DNA from 2 places in the Lactobacillus sp. B4007 genome. Region 2 is predicted to be linked to the other one. Evidence: a T-box and tRNA genes for the amino acid it is inferred to sense, from the RefSeq annotation. Region 2 holds a T-box; the other holds one or more tRNA genes.
What was found. The T-box of region 2 lies ahead of pheS (phenylalanine--tRNA ligase subunit alpha). A T-box ahead of a tRNA ligase gene usually reads a tRNA of that ligase, here a tRNA-Phe.
Positions count from the first base shown of each region.

Region 1: it encodes a tRNA-Phe, which carries the amino acid that the T-box ahead of pheS (phenylalanine--tRNA ligase subunit alpha) is inferred to sense. The anticodon was not compared.

Region 1 covers NZ_JAFNPA010000001.1:33,857-41,610, forward strand. Annotated here, with positions in the region: gene J3U54_RS00185 (C40 family peptidase) at 1-882, opposite strand, end outside; gene J3U54_RS00190 (C39 family peptidase) at 963-1,865, opposite strand; gene J3U54_RS00195 (hypothetical protein) at 2,804-3,247, opposite strand; partial or broken gene J3U54_RS00200 (helix-turn-helix domain-containing protein) at 3,514-3,615, opposite strand; gene J3U54_RS00205 (hypothetical protein) at 3,693-4,415, opposite strand; tRNA gene J3U54_RS00210 (tRNA-Phe) at 4,487-4,561, opposite strand; gene J3U54_RS00215 (hypothetical protein) at 5,965-6,297, shown strand; gene rplL (50S ribosomal protein L7/L12) at 7,593-7,754, opposite strand, start outside.
Region 2 covers NZ_JAFNPA010000003.1:78,444-86,197, reverse strand. Annotated here, with positions in the region: gene pheT (phenylalanine--tRNA ligase subunit beta) at 1-2,022, opposite strand, end outside; gene pheS (phenylalanine--tRNA ligase subunit alpha) at 2,022-3,071, opposite strand; T-box leader at 3,112-3,315, opposite strand; gene J3U54_RS05660 (winged helix-turn-helix transcriptional regulator) at 3,368-3,718, opposite strand; gene J3U54_RS05655 (TrmH family RNA methyltransferase) at 3,796-4,563, opposite strand; gene J3U54_RS05650 (acylphosphatase) at 4,668-4,997, shown strand; gene yidC (membrane protein insertase YidC) at 5,034-6,002, shown strand; gene J3U54_RS05640 (HAMP domain-containing sensor histidine kinase) at 6,189-7,754, opposite strand, start outside; gene J3U54_RS05635 (response regulator transcription factor) at 7,738-7,754, opposite strand, start outside.

The DNA.
Region 1 (7,754 bases), on a different contig from region 2:
ATGAAGAACTTTATTTTTACCAAGGTAAATCCCGATATGATAGCAAGCTGGCTTTGGCCGACCATAGAAAATCAAATCTCCGCGTTTTAAGTGCTTTAAACTCACTGTTTGCAAAGTCTTGCTTTTAACGAAGGAACGGCAACCCCATTCATGTGTGGCATGCCACCGCGGATTAGCTGGCGACGGATCAATTCCAGTTGCGTACATGCATTGCATAACCAATCCAGAGCAATCAACGGAAGTACCTGGCTGTTTAGTCGTGAAATTAACCCACGCAGTTTTCGCCTTCTTATACTGATATCCGCGCTTAATAAATGCCTTTACGTAATCCTCTCTAGTTGAAGCATAGTTGAGGCTTTTATCAAGGGGACTTGAATAAAAGCCTTTAATGTGGAGATCTTTCATATGCAATTGACGATATTTAGCTGGAATTTGATAACGGCGAACTGTCGAAATCGTAATTTTATCACTTGTCGCTGCAGTTGCATCATTTGTTGCAGGAGCATATAAACGCCAAGTTGTCTTCAATTTACGATACCAGTTAGAAGGAAAAGTTAACTTAAAACTACCGGTTTCATCAGTTGTAAAAGTTTGGCAATTAACGTATTTTTTGCCGTTCCATTTTTGTAAATAAACCGTTCTTTTTTCTGGTGTATTTAGCATAACCTGATCAGTGATGTTGTCACCCGCAGTCCACTTATACTTAGTTGCTAACTGCTTAAACTCAGTCTCTTTGTTAGTTTCCTGATTATTGTTTGACTGCGCTGCGGACGGCTGATCATTGGCAGTTTCAATATCCGCCGCCATCACAGTACTTGTAGTCATGTTTGCTACTAAAAAAATGGCGGCTAGGCTGGCAAAAATACGTCTTTTATTTTTCATTTTTTCCTCTTTTTATTTCATTACTCTAACATTTTCCAAAACCTATCATATCATAAATTAAGTATTTATAAGCTGTGGTTTTAATAACTTAATGCCCGATAACCATCACCACGCCAATGTTTAATAAAATTACTTGTATTAATTGATGCTTTTTTTCCAGTCCATGGATCATTGTAATAAAGTCGTTTCTTATAATATCCAGTTAACGTTAATGCGTGATTGGAAAAACCATCAATGCCACTAACCCACACGACGACTAAATGTGAGCGCAAAAGCTTATTCTTTATTGCTGTTAAACTTGCCCCAGTCATTACTTTTGCCGTTCCAAGATATTTTTTAACAACTCCTTTAATACCATTAGGCGCTACCCAATATCCTGCTGGATATTTTTTATATGGTGAGCCGATAAACCCTTTATTTGGATTACTGCTTCTCGGTGTTACATTAGCAACTTCAGTTTTCGAAACAGGAACACCTGCAAAATTAAGCATCATTGTTACAGCCGTCATTTCACACCCAGTTGGTAATTGTGGTCTCTGCGATATCGCAGCCGCCTTGTTTTTTACACCAATAATATTGCCGTTTTTAATCAAATATTGGGTTTTAGGTGTTGCAATAGACGTCTCGCTTCTTTTGCCATCATCTAAATAATAACTGTAACTTGCTTTATGTGGTGTCTTTCTTACACCACTCAGCCGCTGACCGTTTTTATCGAACAAATAATATGAATTACCGATTTTAATTTGTCCAGTTACCTTTTTGCCATCTTGATAATAAGATGTTGCACCATTTTCCGTTACCCAGCCTTCTAAAGTTTTAGATGACTTTGAACTTAAATTAGCTCGGTTTTTTTCCGTTTTATTAGCAACTACCTGCGTTTTTGGCGCCTGAGGCTTATTTGTTGCGGCACTTACAGAGTTAGCCGTACCAAACTCAAACGTCGTAATTGCTGTTAATAATAGTAGCCAAAATCCTTTTTTCATTTGTTTACGCTTTCTATTTATCTAAATTACTTACATTATAAAGCATGACCAATAGTAATTGTAGCTATGTAAATAAAAAACGTAATTTAGCCTGTTACTAAAATTAATTTATTTGCTCAGTTATTATCCTGATAAAGCTTGGCGAAAGGCTGGACTAGTTAAGTTTCCAGGTCGAAGAGAATGTTGGATTAATGCATCCGTCTTACTTCCAATCTTTTTTATGAATTCGTTCTCGACGGTAAACTTCAAGTTTTGCCGGCGCAAGTACTCATTTTCTTTTTTCAGACGTTAAATTTCTGGATCCTGTTTGGTCATCAAATCATAGCCTTTTCTGCTTCTTACTCGTTTTTGCGATTCTCACATAGTCAATTGTGGAGCATATCGCGCTTTTAAAGCCTAAATCAAGCGATACTTGATAGGCAGTTTCATGTCAAATTAATATGCGCTTAAGAGCCGGTTTCTTAAAATCATTAAGATTAGTCTAAAATTGCTAAGCGGTAACGCTTAATGAGAACAAGTAAATATTTAATGTCAGCCGTACTAGTACCATAACGTTGACTGAATTCTTCATGCCTAATGTGATAATTCCACCAAAGATTTAAAGTTTATCTTGTTTAGATAATTTAGCCATAATAAAAAACCTCAAAGTTGTCCTAAGTTCGTGGTTCATATCAAATCGCTATCTCATCTTTTTTGATTTAACGATATCTTTACGTTTTACTCAACTTTTCTATGACTTTTACGAGGGGTTTATTATTCCAAATCTGTTCATCACTAAACTGATTAATAAGCTTAGCCTCTCGTTTACTACGAATTCGACCATATTTTTTTAACTCATCATTTGAAGGAAATTTAAAATTTAATTCATTTTTCACCGCTTATTATCCCCAATTCTAATATTATCAAATACATAAACTATCATGATTTCCTTAAAATATCTATTTGTTAAAGATATTCGAATTCTTTACAACATAATCAATCATTTTAAAGTTGATTATAGCGTTTGCTTTTATAAGCCCTACCACGTTTTGTTTATCATACTGACCATTAGCAATTCTTAGTGAAATACCATACAGCTCGTTTTCCATTTGCTTTTCTGGACTAATATCAATCTTCAAAAAACTATTTTGTAAGAAATCTACAGTTGCCAATAAGGCGGTCCTTTTATTGCCATTGCTAAAAGCTTGATATCTGGCAATCTCATCATCTTTAACAGGTCTTGTAGTAATGTTATTGAACACTTCTGCACCAGTACTAGTTGCCTCACCAAGATACTCATGCCGATATGCCCTCATTATCTTTTTCAAGCTGTTTAGCGTCGGCAAGCAACTTAGCCACTGCTTAGGCATCGCACGATAATCAGATAGGTTGTGTGTCTTCACGTATCTGCTCTTTATTAACTACTTGGTTTACCAATTTGGACTACCGAAGGGGTGAATCGTATGAATAATGCCATCCCCTCGTCCTAACGACTGGTTTATTGACCAAATTTCTTCCATACCTATTCAGTAACTTCTTCAAAGTGCTTGAACTTGGAAAATCCTTGCCTGAATGTCTGTGACTTTATCTTTCTTGGATCGTTTGCACACTCAAACTTGATCTGTTGACCATTTGGCTTAAATGTTAGTTGCATACATAGGACTAATTGACGACTGCGCCATGACTTTACTGTGTTGTATGAGACACCGTACTTTTCAGCAATATCCTTGTACTTTACCCCAAGTTCATAGTCATGTTCCGCAGCTATTATTCTTTCCTGGTTAGTCACATTATTTCACACTTCCTGATTTTGCGTATAAAAATACGGCTATTAACCGCATTTTATCTTTAATCTTTAATTTCAAGCGAATAGAAACCCGTATCATTATTTACAGGGACTTCTGTAGCATCAATTTGCTGAATACCTTGATACTCTATTTTGGTACTAGCAAAACCGCTTTCTACTTTTTTATGTTTTTCCTCCGTCCAGTCCTGACGATACCATCTTTGATCAACTGTGGCAAAATAAACAGAAATTTTTTTATCCCAGTTCCATATTGCCTTTTTTCTTTCTTCAATCATAGTCGGTGTCATAAAAGTAATAGATTTGCTTTGCTCTACTCCTCTGTTTACAGTCATAGAATCTTTATTAGCTATAGTTTTTTCTTTCGAAGAATTATCTATATAAGTAATAGCTAAAGTTATATTAATTGCTGAATTTTTTGAAATGTTCTTCAATTCATACATATATCCTTTTTCCTTAACCTGGTAACACCATAATTTTCCTTTTAATGTATACAATTTATCAAAGCATTCAGCAAGTTTTTTGATATATTTTATATTTGTCCACACAACATTCATGCCATAAGTAAGTTTGTCATTTATTTCCAAAGAAAAGAATGGTCTATTGTGTAATTCTTCAAGTTCTTTTTCTCTTTTTTTGTCATTTTCGTACTCTCTTATTTGTTCGTCCATTTGCTTTTTTTGTTGGCAAATTTGCCAGAAAGCAAAGATGATAGCAAAAAAAGATAATAGACTACTAAACCAATCTGCAACAGTTCCGAAATTCATTATATTCACCCCAAAATAATAGTACTAAAATCCAGCGTTTTTATCAATTTTCTATTGATGAATATAAAATGTGGTGGACAAAAACGGAATCGAACCGTTGCACAAGGAACTTCACTCCTCTGCCCTACCGATTGAGCTATTTGTCCATTGTAAGCAAAAAAGATAATTACTAATTTGTTAATGCTAACTTTAACGATTAATCATAGGTGCAATCCCCAAAATATATAACTTGATTCCCATATTGGTTGATCGTGAAATGCTCACTATGTTTAATACTGGCACTCTTAGGCCAACACATAAGTCATTGTATGTTAGTTGCGGCGTCGGGATTCAAACCCGGCTACAATCATTACCGTAACTGTCGCCAATGATATCGACTCAAATTTTCACACACATAAATGGGTGGTTTAATAATGATAAAACTTAATAGCTAATTAAGAATTAGCCTAATCTTTCGACTATATTTATTTTGGCATTTTTCAATCTTATTGCGTTCCTCAAGATTTTCTCAAATCTTCCTTGTAAATTCTTCCAGAATTTTTTGATATATTATCAACTTAACTTTATTATCAAAACCGAATTCTTCTTGTGCATTATTCCAGCTTTCAACAAACTCATACAGTGCTTTTTCCAATATTTAGAATAAGCATTATGACCGATATGAATGTCTTGTCTGACTTATCACTCTTTTTTAAGTTCTAAATACTTACTAATTAGTAATTGAGAGCTTGATAGACTAACACCAGCACGTAAGCTCAACCTTTGGCATTGTTTATAGAGAAATATATTAGCATTCTCCACTGTAGCTTTAATATCTGGATCTGTCCAGAAACCCATTTGCTCCATCTAATCTAATCCTTTCGTGATAATCCTACGGTGTGAGATGTATTGATCCACATTTTCAAGCTTTCTCCAAGGCATTAATTCCGGTAACCGTTCCAATTTTATACCCTTCGTTTTTCAGATAACGTCTGGTATATTCAAAGCAATCACAGCCATGATGCATTAGCATGCCTTAATTTCGATAATTTTCAAAATAAATTAGCTGTCCTGTCTTGCTTACTATTACCTTATATTTGAAATGTGGTTTTGCGCTAATGTGTAGCTTTTTAGCTATGTACCGAACCTTTTTAATTGGAAGCCCAATTTGGCCAACAATTTTGTCAAAACCATATCCTTCATTCAGCATATCTGCAACTAATTTCTCGTCTTTAATCAGTGAAACCCGTTTACTTTCAGCTTCTGCAGCAAATATTCTTTTTTAGAGTTAGATTACTCTCTGGCACATGAGTAAGCGATCCAAATTGGTTTTCTAATTGGTGAATTAGATTATAAAGTAATTGTTATTTTCTTTCTTAAACAAGCTCTTTAATTTATTCAACAAAGTCTATTTAATTAGCGTAAAGATAGACCAATTTTAGCAGGACTACACTTTAAAGCTGAAATAGATACAGGTTTGGGAGACGATACCATTTAAGTTCTATCGTTAGTTGTATATTTAACTCCCCATTCTTTTGTTAAAATTATTTATATGAAAGTAGGTAATTAAATGACTGAAACTATCAGAACTGAACGCATTCTTCTAAAAAAACTAGCCAAACGCAAAGTAATAAAACCTAATGATCCAATAATTACGAAAGACCCTTATTTAATCAAAGACCTTCAAAATAAGGGACTTGTTAAAATCGTTTCGAATACAGCAATTAGAACCTTTACTACATATGCGAATGATTGCGCTTACGCTCTTACTCCTGAAGGAGAACACTATTTTCAAAAAAGGCATGAAGAAATTAAAAACTTTCTATTTAAAAGCGTTTTAGTTCCCATTGTTGTATCTGTTTTAACAGCTTTATTAACTACCCATTTAATCCCATTTATTTAACGTATATTACAGCCAAGTTAAGTAAAGTAGCGATTACGCTTACGAAAATTGGAATTAAATAATTACAATAACTTTTCTATCAAACATTTTGATTTTTTCATCTAAGCTAATGTGTGATTCTTGTTTTTTCGACAATCTTAAAATTCGACATTATTTGTCACTCCATTCTAAACAATTGCTTTAAGCCCCCTTTTAATTGTCCACAACACCTGCGACATGAAACCTACCGTAATTTAATTTTTAAGAAAAATAAATGAGGAACAAACTAATAATGGCAACAGCTGTTGTTTTACCAACCACTAATTTAACAGCTTGTAGCGGAGCTAACAATGATACCCAAGGTGGCACTACAGTAACGAAAAGAGCTAGCAGACTAAAAATTAAATTACTACAAAATTGGCGACACTGTAAAAGTCAGCAAGGTTGAATATACGCTCCAATCTGCTGTTACTAGCACTGAGCGTAATCAGTTTGAAGAAAGTAAACCAAAAAATGTGATTAATATTACCTATCATGTGAAAAATGATGGCACGGAGTAACCTACCTATAGGCAGTAAAGTGGAGGCCTAAGGACCAGACAATATCAAGCTAAAGAGTTGCCCAGTTGATCACACATCTCTTGATTCAATTGCGCTAGGTAAAGAGGCCATTGTCTTTGAAGGATTTGGTTTGAAAACATTAGGTATATTTGAGTTTCGACTTAAGCCAATTGGGGATTTTGATTCTAAATCCGCAAAATTCAAAGTTAATATTAAATAGAAATGCAAACAAAAAAGCTCTTAAGAACTGGTCTGGAAAATTCATTCTTAAGAGCTTAATGAAAGTGACTTCAGGTTTACGCCTTTAGTCTATTTAATTTTAATACAAACTGGGATAATTTCTAAATATGGATATAGCAAAACGATGCAAAACATGGCAAGCTCGTTTTTGAGAAAGGTAGTGCTAATATAAGACATAGCAAAACTAAAGATGGGTTCAAAAAAAAAGCAGGAAATACAGACTAGATACCTGAAGCTAGATCTAAGCATAACTCAGGTATTAATATCGTTTAAAATCCCGTATTTACAGAATATTTCTGAAATTGGTATAAGATATATCGTGAAAAATCAATCGTCCCAGCACTAAAATAGTTGGCAATAACAAAAACACTCGAAAAGACAAAACCCAATTTCTATCTATTTCAGAAATTGATGAAATAAAAAAAGAAAATGTCCTAAAAGTTAAAATACAAAAAACGCGCATCTGCAATTCGCAGATACGCGTCTTTTTATTTAGCTTGTCCAGTTGGACCGTAACTATTTCAAAGTTACTGAAGCACCAACTTCTTCAAGCTTAGATTTAATGTCGTTAGCTTCGTCTTCAGAAACGCCTTCCTTAACGTTCTTAGGAGCGCCATCAACAAGATCCTTTGAGTCCTTAAGGCCAAGTCCAGTGATGTCACGAACAACCTTAATAAC
Region 2 (7,754 bases):
GTCATGACTAATCATACCGATCATCCCCACGTACTGCTTTTTAATATAAATTCCAGCAGTCCGAGTCGGATGCATCTTAGCAATTACCTCTGCTTTATATTCAACATCACTAGAATTGATACCAATAGCAGTGAATAAATTAGTTAATTGCCCCTTCACATAATAAAAATCGATTTTTTCTTTATTATGTTGCCAATTTTCAAAATACACATTACCAGAATATAACGCTGCAAGATGCTCATGCTCATTGTAGGTATTGTTTTCAAAGTCATAAACACGGCCTTGCTCAAAAATTGCTAGTTGATTCTGCTTCCGCGCCATGTTGTAACTGGCAGCATCAACTAAACCAGTTAGCAAGTTTTGCCTTAATGTAGAACGACTTGAATTCAGTGGCATCTGAACTTGAACCATTTTTTGAGGTTCTCTCATAAAAGATACAGCCTTTTCAGGTGAGGTTAGCGAATAAGAAATTGCTTCAATTAATCCCTGTCCCTGAACAACATTTTTAATTCGTCTGATAGCTTCTTCTTTTTCAGAATAGCCCCCATGAGTTTCTGCTAAAACTGGCTGGGTTGATTTAATATTATCATAGCCATAAAGTCGGCCGACTTCTTCAACTAAATCAGCAGCAATAGCCACATCCCAACGTCTTGCAGGTACTTCAACAGTTAAATTATCGCCATCGATTTGTGCGGCAAAATTAAGTCTTTCAAACAAGTGTTTAATTTCAGCAGCAGAAATTGATGCGCCAAGTGTCTTATTTAAATATGAAATGGTCGTATGAATAACATCTTGCTTACGCTCGGTTTCAGTAGCGGTAATGACGCCTTCATTGATTGTTCCGTTAGCATCATTGCGTAATAATAAGGCAGCTATATCAAGCGCTCTTCTAGTTGCATCCCAATTAACGCCCTTTTCATAGCGACTGGAAGCTTCGGTTCGATTAGCGTGGCGTAATGCTGCTTTTCTGATCAAAGTTGGATCAAAAATTGCTGACTCCAGAATAACATCTGTAGTGTCGTCCTTAATTTCTGAATTAAGTCCACCCATTACACCGGCCATCATAACCACTTCGTTTCCGTTCGTGATTACAATATCTTCTGGATCAAGGTCAACATTTTTATCATTAAGGAGCGTGAGTTTTTCGCCCTTGTTAGCTTTTCTAACTACCAGCTTGTTAGTTGCAAATGCTCTGGCATCATACGTATGCATCGGTTGGCCAGTTAGCAGCATCACGTAGTTAGTAACATCAACGACATTATTAACTGGGCGAATTCCGGCATTCCACAAGCGTTTTTGCAGCCAAAGCGGACTGTCAGCAACTTTTACTCCGCTAATCTTGCGTAGGTAAAACTTCGGGGCAAGCTGAGAATCAACCTCGGTGTTAAAATTGCTTGTCCAATCAGGACCATCTGCCCTTAAAGTTACGTCTTCAATTTTAACCGGCTCGTCGACAATGGCACCTACCTCGTAGGCAGAACCTTCCATTGACAGCGTATCTGCCCGGTTAGGAGTGATATCAAAATCAAAAATATAATCATCCATTCCTAACGGTGCAAAAGCAGCTTCACCAGGCTTAACATCAGCATCTTGAGGGAAAACATAAATTCCATCGGTATATTTTTCTGGAACAAGATTATCAGCAAAACCAATTTCTTGTAAACCACAGATCATACCATCAGATTGATAACCACGTAATTTACCCTTTTTAATTTTAACGTTGTCGGCAATGCGGGCCCCAGGAAGGGCTACAACAACATCTTCGCCTGCAGCAACATTAGGAGCACCACAGACAATTTGATGAGGTTCATCTTCACCAACATCAACGTGAGTTAAATTAAGGTGGGTGCCCTCAATTGGCTCACAGTCTAAAATATGTCCGATGACGATTTTTTTCAAACCTTCTTCAGGGTGCTTTACTTCGGCGACTTCGACACCTGTCCTAGTAATTTTTTCACCTAATTCATTTGGATCCTGATCCAATTTTAGAAAATCTTGTAGCCATTGATATGAAACTAGCATTATCTTTCCTCCCTACTGAATTGTTCTAAGAAACGGACATCATTGGTATAGAAATCACGAATGTCATCAATGCCATATTTAAGAATCGCAAACCGGTCGAGTCCAACACCAAAAGCAAACCCGCCATATTTATTTGAATCAACACCAGCATTTTCAAGTACATTAGGGTGAACCATTCCTGCTCCCAAAACTTCGATCCAGCCAGTATATTTACAAATTGGACAGCCCTTGCCGTCACAGTTGAAACAGGAAACATCCATTTCGACGGATGGTTCAGTGAATGGGAAGTAACTTGGACGCAAACGGGTCTCACGATCCTGACCAAAAACATGTTTAGTCATCAATTCTAGCGTTCCCTTCAAATCACCCATTGTAATATTTTCATCAACAACGAGCCCTTCCATTTGCATGAATTGGTGTGAGTGCGTTGCATCATCATCATCACGACGATAAACCTTACCTGGGCCAACCATTTTTAAAGGACCTTTAGTAAAATCATGTTTTTCTAAAACTCGCGCCTGATCACCAGAAGTTTGCGACCGTAATAGATCTTCCTTATCAACATAGAAGGTTTCTTGCATATCGCGAGCTGGGTGATCCTTAGGCAAGTTCATCATTTCAAAACAGTAATGGTCAGTTTCAATTTCAGGACCTTGAACAACTTGATAGCCCATTCCAATAAAATAATTTTCCAAATCATCAAGAATGATATTAATTGGATGCTTTACGCCCAGATGAGTTACCCGACCTGGCAAAGTAACATCAATTTGTTCCTTTGCGAGCTGCTCTTCAACCAACTTTTCAACGATTTCATTTTTGGCATCATCTAGTTTTTGGTTAAATAAATCCCGGACTTTGTTGACATTTTGCCCAACTTCTCGTCTTTTTTCAGGCTCAACCTCTTTCATTGAATGCAAAATTTCAGTTAATTCACTTTTGCGTCCGACAAGTTTAACCCGAACATCATTCAGCTTTTCTTCAGTCTTAGCTTGAGAAATTTCGCTTAAGCCCTGCTCACGCAGCTCCTTCAGCCTTTCAAATAAATCCATAAATAACTATTTCCTTTCAAATAAAAAAGCTCCGTCCCCTAAAAGGGACGAAGCTTCGCGGTACCACCCTAGTTTGGGCATTAATAACCCACACTTAAGTTTTCGATAACGGCGAATACCGGAATTGATTAGATCCTACTAGTAAGATGAAATTCACAGATCCGTTTAAACTTTTCTTTCAGCTTAATAAAAAAGTCTCTCTGATTAAATGATCGCTGCTACTAGTCTTACTTTCTGTAATTAACTATAAGAATAATTCATTTCACTCAAACTTGCAAGTAAATATCAAATTCTCATTAAACCCATTTATCTGCCCAATTATGAATTTGATCAAAAACCGGCTTGAGATCTTCGCCTTTTTTAGTTAGACCGTATGAAATGATTTTGGTTTTACTGTCAACTGAACGCTTGACAATTTTTGCTTGCTCTAGTTCTTTCAGACGCTCAACTAAGACACGGTCAGAGCATGCCTTAACGCACTGAGCCAAATCCTTAAAACGCATATAATCACCAGCACAAAGGGAACTAATAATTAGCCCATTCCACTTTTTACCAATGATTTTAAATGCATTTATAAAATGCTGACAGTGCTCATAATCTGTCCCTAAACAGTCAGAACAACCCTTAGTTTTATCGTCTTTAGCCATAATCCATTCCTCCCACAGCAAAGCAATGATATCAACTTATTATAAAAAAAACACTTACTAAAAACAAGGACAATCCATTATGCAAAGTGGTAAATAATAATACCAGCCGCTACGGCGGCATTCAAGGATTCTGCTTGGCCTTTAATCGGGATATATAATTTTTCATCACAAATTGCCGCAATCTCGTCACTAACCCCATGTGCTTCATTGCCAATAACCAAACCAAGCTGCGCTACTTGGGCAAATTCTTGTAGCTGCTTGGCAGTTTTATCTAGCATACTGCTATAAACCGGTATGGCATTGTCATTTAACGCATTGATTACTTCAACTAAGTCAGCATTGATGATATTGATATGGAACTGGCTTCCCTGCATTGCACGCTGCGTCTTGGGATTATAAATATCAACACTATTGGGCGATAAAACTACGCCGTCAAAACCAGCTGCATCCGCAGTTCTAATTATTGTACCGGCGTTGCCAGGATCTGATACATTATCTAGCAAAACCCATTTACCAAAATTAAAAGGGTATTGCTTGGGTTGAGCTATCTTTAAGACCATAAAGATGTTTTGTGAATTTTTGGTACTAGATAAATGATGAGCAATGGCTGAATTAATCAAATAAATATTTTTACCATCTAGGTCAACCTGATAGTCTTCTGCTACTTGATTTAACGCCAGCTCGGTTCCCAGCAAATCGACAAAATTTAAATTAGCTTTAAACGCTTCTTCAATTAAGTGAAAGCCCTCAATTAAATATAAGCCAGTATCTTCACGGTATTTCTTTTGTTTTAATTTAGCTAAATCTTTAATCAGTTTATTATTAACTGAACTAAGTTGTTCCATTTAGTAAGCATCTTCTTTCAAACTTTATTATAATGTAATATCTATCAAATAAAATGGTAAAATCGACTTAGACTGAGTTTAATTTTTATTAGAAAGGAACCATCATGGCATTTTTCAATAATCGACACGAAAAACAGTCACAATCAGCGCAAGATTCATTTGAAACATGGAAACTAACCGCTTCAGGTGTAGTTCAAGGCGTTGGTTTCAGGTGGAGTGTTCTAAACCTTGCCAACAAAATGGGGCTTACGGGTAATGTTTGCAATAATAGCGATCAAACCGTAACAATCACTTTACAGACAAGTCTTGACCACGTCAACCAATTTATTAAGGAGCTGCCCCAAAATGTATCTCCTTATGCCCAAATCTCAACGATTAAAAAAGAAAAGCTGGCAAATGTAGCCAAAATGCATGGTTTTCATGTATTATATTAAGTATTGACTTTAAGAATAAACATTATGGTGAATTGAATGAAGAAATTTCGCAAATATATTGGATTGGCTGCACTTTGTTTTGCAGTCATGTTAATTGTTACCGCTTGTGCGCAAAATGGCAAAGGAGTTACTAAACCTCCTACAGACTTTTTCTATGGCACAATCTATAATTTTATTGGAAAACCATTACAAAATGTCATGCTCTATTTTTCCCACGTTATCGGTGGTGCTAACGGAGCTGGTTGGGCCATTATCTTAATGACCTTTGTTGTTAGAATGGTTCTTCTTCCTCTAATGCTTAACCAGCAGAAGAAGTCGACGACACAACAGGAAAAAATGGCTCGCGTTCAGCCGCAAATGAAGCTAATTCAAGAGACAATGAAGCGCAAGGACTTAACTCAAGACCAGCAATTGACTCTTGGCACTTGGCAACGCGAATTGTATTCGCAGAATAATCTTTCGTTAACAGGCGGAATGGGCTGTCTGCCACTGATTATTCAGTTTCCAATTATGATTGGGATTTACCAAGCGGTAATGTATTCCAAGCCACTTGCCCATTCATTTTTCTTTGGCATTTCACTTAGTGAAAGATCTATTTCGGTAACAATCATTGCGACAATTTTTGCCTTTTTACAAGGATATATTTCTTTAATTGGCATTCCGAAAGAACAGAAGAAACAAATGCAATCAATGATGCTGATGAATCCGCTCATGACACTATTTATTTCACTGTCTGTATCAGGTTCAGTTGCATTATATTGGGCAGCCGGTAATATCTTTTCAGTTATTCAACAATTAATTGTTACCTTTATCATTATGCCAAAAGTTAAAAAAGAAGTTGATGAAGAATTAAAGCACGAGCCAATTAAGGCCGTCGTTACCCAAGAAAAAATTGATGAGTTGCTCAATCAATCTTCTGCGGCACCTAAGGTTAATAAACAGACGCAAGAATTACATCAAAATCTGCGTAACCGGAATAAAGGAAAACAGCATCATAAACATTAAGTAGCTTGCAAGCAAAAGATAGCTTGCGGTAAAGCGATAAAAGCCTCGGAGTTAGAAACAACTTCGAGGTTTTTATTATGGGTAAATTATCTAAGCAAGAAAAAATTGAAGCAAAACTAAGAGGACTAACCCCGATTAAATATCGGCTATTAGTCCTCAATTAAAATTATTAAACTGTCCTAGTTTCTATTTGCCTTTTTTAGCTTTCTCAGCTTGATCACGTTCACGCAACTTTTGGGCTTGCTTCTTCGTTAGAGATGGGAATGCAATTATAAATTGGCTTCCTTGTCCTTCAACTGAATCAACGCCAATTTTGCCGTGATAACTATGAACTAATTTTTGAGCAATCGATAAGCCTAAACCGTTACCACCCTTTTCGCGCGTCCGTGCCTTGTCAACGCGGTAGAACCGGTTAAAGATCTTGCTTTGATCTTCTTTAGAAATCCCTTCACCAAAGTCCTGAACAATAATATGAACCTCGTTTTGCGCTAATCCAGCAGAAATGTTGATTTCCTTGCGATCAGTTGAATACTTGATGCCATTATCAACCAAGATAACAAGTAATTGTTCCAAGTGTCCCTGATAAATTTGAATTTGCGTATCTTGCGGCATATCATCCATATCAAGTCTGATGACAAAGTCTTTATGAACCATTGACATGTCGCCAGCAACACGTTTCAAGACATCAGCGACATTGGTAACAGCATTCGGGTATTGAACATTAATCTGTTCAGCTCTAGTTAAATCTAGCATTTCCTGAATTAAATGCTGCATTCTTTTGGCTTCCTGAAGAGAAGCTTTAATTGACTCCTCAAGAATTTCCGGATCATCTTTACCCCAGCGTTCAAGCATATTCAAGTGCCCTTCAATTACCGCCACTGGAGTTCTCAACTCATGCGAAACATCCCCAACAAATTCTTTTTGCTGGTCAATATAACGCTGCATACGATCAAGCATTTGATTAAGCGAAACCGCTAATTCCTGCAGTTCATCGTGCCGGTGAAAATCGCTAATTCGGGCAGTACTGTTTGGATCCGCATTAACTTCCAGAGCAACTCGCGACATTTCCTTAATTGGCTTCACGATCCCGCGAACAATGATAAATGCGATTAACGTGAAAAAGATAATTGCAACTGCAGATATACGAATCATCCATTTGAGAAGGTCCTTCATCAAGCCGTTATAGTAAGACATTTTATTGGCAACAACAATGTAACCAGTTACCTTACCCTTATGCGCATCACGAACCTTCTGGTAAGTTAACAATTCTTTTCGCCGGCCCTTATAGACGGTTTCTGAATGAAAATTACCCTTAAATTGTTTAAATTTAGGAATTACACCGCCGTTATCAAATACATCTTCTTTTTCAAGGTTATAAACGACCACGTTTAAATCTTTATTTGTTAGTGAAGATAACAAGTCATCATTGAAGGCGTTATTGGGATGCTCATCAGGATTAATTGGCGGATTACCTTGCAAAATTTTTCGTGCCGATGGTGTAAGCGCAGGAACAACATTAGATATCTGCAATTCGCCATGAATCTGGTTTAAACTGTCATTAAGCTTAACCACCATTTCACGCGAAGTTTCTTTTTGCTGCACCATTGATTGCTGACCAACAATCGAATAAATAATGACCGAAAAGATAATAAAAGAGACCATAATTGTCAAAGCGACAATACTGACCCAACGTACAATAATAGATGAGTGCTTGGTCCCTAATTTTTCCTGTTTCTTACTTCTTTTCATCAT